3 regions of the Rahnella sp. WP5 genome follow, and region 2 is predicted to be linked to each of the others. Evidence: predicted binding sites of a transcription regulator. Region 2 holds the regulator's gene; each other region holds the start of a gene.
The links. The regulator LexA, encoded in region 2, represses DNA repair genes until DNA is damaged. The targets are predictions, from matches to a motif close to TNCTGTATGTACATACAGNA.
Positions count from the first base shown of each region.

Region 1: rmuC (DNA recombination protein RmuC) is a predicted target of LexA. The motif match lies at 1,216-1,235, and genes of this name have one in related genera.
Region 3: uvrB (excinuclease ABC subunit UvrB) is a predicted target of LexA. The motif match lies at 1,488-1,507, and genes of this name have one in related genera.

Region 1 covers NZ_JQJR01000016.1:18,406-20,683, reverse strand. Annotated here, with positions in the region: gene udp (uridine phosphorylase) at 1-427, shown strand, start outside; gene EX31_RS14635 (DedA family protein) at 593-1,120, shown strand; gene rmuC (DNA recombination protein RmuC) at 1,278-2,278, shown strand, end outside.
Region 2 covers NZ_JQJR01000012.1:28,731-31,008, reverse strand. Annotated here, with positions in the region: gene dinF (MATE family efflux transporter DinF) at 1-646, opposite strand, end outside; gene lexA (transcriptional repressor LexA) at 945-1,553, opposite strand; gene EX31_RS11840 (diacylglycerol kinase) at 1,673-2,041, opposite strand; gene plsB (glycerol-3-phosphate 1-O-acyltransferase PlsB) at 2,159-2,278, shown strand, end outside.
Region 3 covers NZ_KN050721.1:508,648-510,925, reverse strand. Annotated here, with positions in the region: gene uvrB (excinuclease ABC subunit UvrB) at 1-1,362, opposite strand, end outside.

The DNA.
Region 1 (2,278 bases), on a different contig from region 2:
TGCCGTTCGCCTTGATGGCGCGAGCCTGCACTTTGCGCCGATGGAATTCCCTGCAGTAGCCGATTTTGCCTGCACCACCGCGCTGGTTGCGGCGGCAGAAGCCGTGGGTGCCGCGACGCACATTGGCGTTACCGCCTCTTCTGACACCTTCTATCCGGGTCAGGAACGTTATGACACTTACTCTGGCCGTGTTGTCCGTCGCTTCAAAGAATCGATGAAAGAGTGGCAGGAAATGGGCGTCATGAACTACGAAATGGAATCCGCGACTCTGCTGACCATGTGTGCAAGCCAGGGCCTGCGCGCGGGGATGGTGGCGGGTGTTATCGTGAACCGCACGCAGCAGGAAATCCCTAATGCGGAAACCATGAAAAAGACTGAAAGTCATGCGGTGAAGATTGTTGTAGAAGCAGCCCGCAGGCTTATTTAGTCCCTATAAAACTAAAACAACCACATCACATCATCACATCAATGGGCTGCCTCTGGCGGCCCATTTTTTTGCCCTGCTAAGCAGATCTGTTAAGGTCATGTTAGTAATCCATCTGGAATAATTGATGAATCTCCTCCCGGAACTCTGACAAAAGGAACTGCATTTTTGACTGTTCACGACCTTCTTGAGTACACCACTACCTTCATCCGTGCCCATCAGGTGTGGGCTGCACCGATCGTTTTCTTTCTGGCTTTTGGTGAGTCTCTGGCATTCCTTTCCCTGCTGCTCCCGGCGACGTTTATCTTGCTGGGACTCGGCGCGCTGATTGGCGAAACCGGTATTCCGTTCTGGCCCATCTGGGCTGCTGCCGCCGCAGGCGCTTTCCTGGGAGACTGGCTTTCTTACTGGATTGGTGCCCGTTATCAGGATCGGGTTGGCAATTTCTGGCCTTTCTCCCGCCATCCGCAAATGCTGGTTCGTGGACATGCTTTCTTTGAAAAATGGGGCATGCCCGGGGCTTTCATTGGCCGCTTCTTTGGCCCGCTTCGTGCCGTTGTGCCACTGGTTGCCGGTATCTGCGGTATGCCGCAAAAATATTTCCAGATTGCGAATGTGACGTCTGCACTCATCTGGGCTTTCGGCATCCTGGCGCCAGGTGCTTTCGGCATTCAGTGGCTGAGCCGCTGGTTTTGAATGCTGCTCTCTGTGGCTGGCTATCGCAAGGGGGCAAATACAGAGAAATTCCTTTTTGGAAGACGTCTCGCAAAGGCTCAATGCAACAGAAAATAGACTGGACATCCATACAGCCTGACATTACCTTGGCCGCAAGAGACTTTAAGAGGGAAATCGCGTGGATATCAGCATCCTGACAGCCCTGGGGGCGGGGTTAATGGGCTTACTCGTAGGTTGGCTTATCGCCAGCCTGCGCCAACAGCAACAGCAGACGGAGTATGAAACGCAGCGCCGTTTGCTGGAACAATCGCTGGAACAGGCTAAAGCGGAAAATGATACGCACAAAAGCGAGCGGCAATCAGGGCAGCAGCAACTGCGCGAGGCTGAACTTGAGCTGCGCAAACTGCATAGCCTGCAGGCGGCCAGTCAGGAAAAATTACAACTGCTTGCCCACTGGCAAAACGAGTGTGAGCAACTGAATCAGGAACTGCGTGCGCAGCGGGAAATCAACAGCGCGCAGGAAGCAGAGTTGCGTGAGGTTTCAACCCGTCTGGATGAAACCCGCATGGCGGCTGAAGAAAAGCAGCGTCTGCTGATTAACAGCGAACAGCGCCTGAGCAGCCAGTTTGAAAATCTGGCTAACCGGATTTTCGAACAAAATGGCCGTCGTGCCGACGAACAGAACAAGCAAAGTCTCGACAAGTTACTGTTGCCGTTGCGCGAGCAACTGGATGGTTTCCGTCGTCAGGTGCAGGACAGCTTTGGGCAGGAAGCCCGTGAACGCCATACGCTGGCGCATGAGATCCGCAATCTGCAGCAACTGAATGTGGAGATGGCCCGTGAAGCCGTCAACCTGACCAAGGCACTGAAAGGTGACAACAAAACGCAGGGCAACTGGGGGGAAGTGGTGCTGAGCCGCGTGCTCGAGGCTTCCGGTTTACGCGAAGGGCATGAGTACCAGACTCAGGTCAGCGTGCAGGTTGACAGCAACAGCCGGATGCAACCTGATGTGGTCGTCAGGTTACCGCAGAATAAAGACGTAGTGATTGATGCCAAAATGACCCTGGTCGCGTATGAGCGCTATTTCAACAGCGAGGATGACAGCGAGCGGGAAGCGGCACTCAATGAACATATTGCCTCGGTGCGCGGACATATCCGCCTGCTCGGGCGCAAAGATTA
Region 2 (2,278 bases):
CGATGAGTAGCGTGAAATACTCGGAGCTTGCCGTCGCCATGGCTGCGCCACGCACGTTCCAGCCCAGCCCGATCACCAGCCACAGATCCAGAATGATATTCAGCAAATTCCCGGCAATCAGCAAAATCACCGGCCCGCGAACGTACTGAATGCCGAGCAGCCACCCGAGGATCACCAGATTCGCCAGTGAAGCCGGGGCGCTGAACCAGCGGATTTCGATAAACAGCCTCGCCTGTTCAAGCACGGGCTGACTGCCGCCGACAATGTGAAACGCCAGCTCCATCAGCGGATGACGGAATACCACAATAATGACGCCCGCCAGCACAGCCAGAAGAAAGGGTTGTACAAAAGCACGCGCCAGAAGCTGGTTATCTTTCGCGCCCAGCGCCTGAGCGGTCATGCCGGTGGTACTCATCCGCAGAAACAGTAAGAGCATAAAAAGGAAAGTGGTGATCATCGAACCCACAGCCACGCCGCCGAGATAATCCGGGCTGTTGAGATGACCGATCACTGCGGTATCCACCAGGCCGAGGAGCGGCACCGTGATATTGGAAAAAATCATCGGCAACGCCAGCATCCAGAGCGCTTTATCGGCAGGGCTTAAAAAGGTGTTTTTGAGTGTGTGTCGCAGGGAATGATGTTGCATAGAGAATCTCATGCCGGAGGTTCAGGTTATGCCTGTAAATGACATCGCCCCGAAAGGGGCGATGATGAGAGAAACGCATTTCTCTTTGAATTCACATGGATGCCAGAGGCGGCCGCCATCCATATTCAATTAGTTTTAGTCTTGTCTATCTGACACAGCAATTTCTGACTTAGTCATATCTGACCGAGTAATTCGCGTTATATCAAGGCGGCAACTAAGCGAACGCCGGGAGCATACACAAGTATGTGACCGGGGTTCGCGAAGGCAGCCAACGCAGAGATAGCTCGAAGTACGAAGGTCAGATCCAGTCGCCGTTGCGGATAACACCTACGGCTAAGCCTTCAATGCTGAAATTCTGCTCGCGCAAATCCACCACGATCGGCTGAAACTCGCTGTTCTCTGGCAATAACTGCACCACACTGCCTTGTTTTTTCAGGCGTTTCACGGTGACCTCATCATCGATACGGGCCACCACAACCTGACCATTACGCACGTCTTGCGTTTTATGCACGGCCAGCAGATCGCCGTCAAGGATACCAATATCACGCATCGACATACCGCTGACACGCAGCAGGAAATCGGCGCTCGGCTTAAACATTGCCGGATCGATCTGATAGTGCCCTTCGATATGTTGCTGCGCCAGCAGCGGTTCACCGGCGGCAACGCGGCCAATCAGCGGTAAACCTTCTTCTTCTTCCATCAGCAGACGAATGCCGCGTGATGCACCGGAAACAATCTCAATAACACCTTTACGCGCCAGCGCTTTAAGATGCTCTTCCGCCGCATTGGGAGAACGGAACCCCAGACGTGATGCAATCTCTGCGCGGGTTGGTGGCATACCGGTGGTGGAGATATGATCGCGAATAAGGTCGTAGACCTCTTGTTGTCTGGTCGTTAAAGCTTTCATTCCGCCCCCTGGTTGTTTATACAGTCTTGCTGTGAGTATATACAGCTAAACGGTCAATGAAAACCTAAGATTGAATAAAAACAGGGCATAACGTTGATTCCTGGAATGCAGATTCCAAATCAGAACCATCGCGACCAAAAGATGCTGACCCAGACAAAAATCGCCAATATGATGGTCAGAAGTACGGCAGCAGAGCCGATATCTTTTGCGCGACCAGAAAGCACATGAAACTCAGGCCCGATGCGGTCTATTGCACATTCCACCGCGCTGTTGAGCAATTCCGTGACACAGACCAGCACGACGGATCCCACCAGCAGGATACGTTCAATGGTGCTGACATCAAGCCAGAAAGATAGCAAAATTAACGGGATAGCGACGCTGGCCTCCTGGCGAAATGCCGCTTCGTTTTGCCATGCCGCTTTGAATCCTTTCCAGGAATAGCCGGCCGCTTTATAAATTCGGGTAAATCCGGTGACTTGGTTCGCCATTTGGGGTACTGATCCTTAGAGTGTTTGCAGCATTTTAGCTTTTATATGACCACAGATCTCCACGGATCTTTCTGGTATCCTTGCGGCGAAATTGCTAACAAGAGGCTTCACGTTTTTATGTCAGGTTGGCGTAGACTTTATTACACATTATTGAATTTACCACTCTCATTGCTGGTAAAGAGCAAGGTCATACCTTCAGATCCGGTTACCGAGTTGCATTTAGACCCGACGCGGCCG
Region 3 (2,278 bases), on a different contig from region 2:
GAGCGTGGTGACCAGCACACGCTCGTTAATCGCCACACGCTTGCGGATTTCAGACAGCAGGTCATCAACCTGCGTGGTTACCGGTCGCACTTCGATGATCGGATCCAGCAAACCGGTCGGACGCACGACCTGATCGACCACATCGTCACCGGATTTCTCCAGCTCGTATTTGCCCGGCGTGGCCGAGACATAAATACTTTGCGGCGCCAGGGCTTCGAATTCCTCAAAGCGCATCGGGCGGTTATCCAGCGCTGAAGGCAGGCGGAAACCGTATTCCACCAGCGTTTCTTTACGCGAGCGGTCGCCTTTGTACATGCCGCCGATTTGCGGAATGGTGACGTGCGACTCATCGACAATCAGCAGGCCGTCAGCCGGCAAATAATCAAACAGCGTTGGCGGCGGCTCGCCCGGCCCGCGGCCAGACAGATAACGTGAGTAGTTTTCGATACCGGAGCAATAACCCAGCTCGTTCATCATTTCGAGATCAAACTGCGTACGCTGGCTGATGCGCTGTTCTTCCAGCAATTTGTTGTTGGCCAGCAACACTTTGCGGCGATCCGCCAGTTCGACTTTAATTTCTTCCATCGCCTGCACAATACGTTCGCGTGGCGTGACGTAGTGCGTTTTCGGGTAGATGGTGAAACGCGGCACTTCATGCTGCACCTGGCCTGTCAGCGGATCAAACAGCGAAAGGCGTTCAACTTCCTGATCAAATAACTCAATGCGCAGCGCCAGATCGTCCGATTCCGCCGGGAACACATCAATCACTTCGCCACGCACGCGGAAAGTACTGCGCTGGAAAGCCTGATCGTTGCGTGCATATTGCAGTTCCGCCAGACGACGCAGGATCGAACGCTGATCGATAATCATCCCTTTGGTCAGGTGAAGCATCATTTTCAGGTATAAGTCCGGGTCGCCCAGACCGTAAATCGCAGAAACAGAGGCCACCACAATGACATCGCGCCGTTCGAGCAGCGCTTTGGTAGCAGAAAGACGCATCTGCTCGATGTGTTCGTTCACCGAGGCGTCTTTTTCGATAAAGGTATCGGAGCTCGGAACATACGCCTCAGGCTGATAATAGTCATAGTAAGAGACGAAATATTCGACGGCGTTTTCGGGGAAGAACTCTTTCATCTCGCCGTATAACTGTGCGGCCAGCGTTTTGTTGGGGGCAAGCACCATCGTCGGACGGTTCAGATCCGCAATCACATTCGCCACGGTAAAGGTTTTTCCTGAACCGGTTACCCCGAGCAATGTCTGGTGCGCCAGTCCGTTCTCCAGCCCTTCTTCCAGACGGCGTATCGCCTCAGGCTGGTCACCTGACGGTTTAAATTCGGAATGCAGTTTGAACTCTTTACTCATGACGGGCTACCTGACTGAAATGGGAATGCATAGGGCCGTGCGCGCTGAACGGGTGAACAGTTTGCGGAAAAATAGTATGAAAGACTTCGCGATTTTTGCCAGCCCTGATTTTACCTTCGCTATAATACTGTATATAAAACCAGCTTCCAATCGATAAAAAGTGTTGGCGTTTTAACGTGCTGTCGATGCTGCACTTTTTTAGGATATGACGAATGAGAATTCTCACCATCAGATGACATTTTTTCCTAAAATCCGCATTCCCTCCATTTTCTGACCACAGGTTGACGAAGATTGACACAACTATGACGAACGAATTACGGCTGTATTGCTTTTAACTAACTCGTTGATTAAAAACAGTATCATTAAAAAGCTGCGAATACGGGCAAACTAAGCGGAACCCGCATGCTGACTCGTCTGTAGCAACTTTTCTCACTCTCATGCACAAGGTTATCCACAGGAATAGTGGATAAGTCCCAGCACGCCCCGCGCTGCGGGAGTTGGTAAAAAACTGAATTTTGCCTTCCGTGGGTCTGAAAGGTCTTTTTTAGTTATTTTTTATCTTTTTTATCTCCTTATTTATGCCTATTTTGCCTAAATTTCTGGGCTGATGTTTCTTGCAAAAACCAAAAGTGCATCTCACCAGAATTTTTTGCTCACGTTTGTCCATGTGTTTGCACCAAAAACAGTGAAGACGGCACTGGCAAAGTGCAGGTCACCGTGGACTACTCCTTATGGGGTAATCTCAAAAACCTCAGAAATGCTAATGAATAATCCGAAATCATCAGCGGCGCGCCTGTTAACACCCCTGTAACTTCTCTTTCCCTGGCCGTTTTTACAAACTTGGCCTGAGAGTTGCAACGTCTCTGCATGTGGAGGTTGCGACAGCCGGAACTGCTTTTTTCGCCCCGCCATAAAA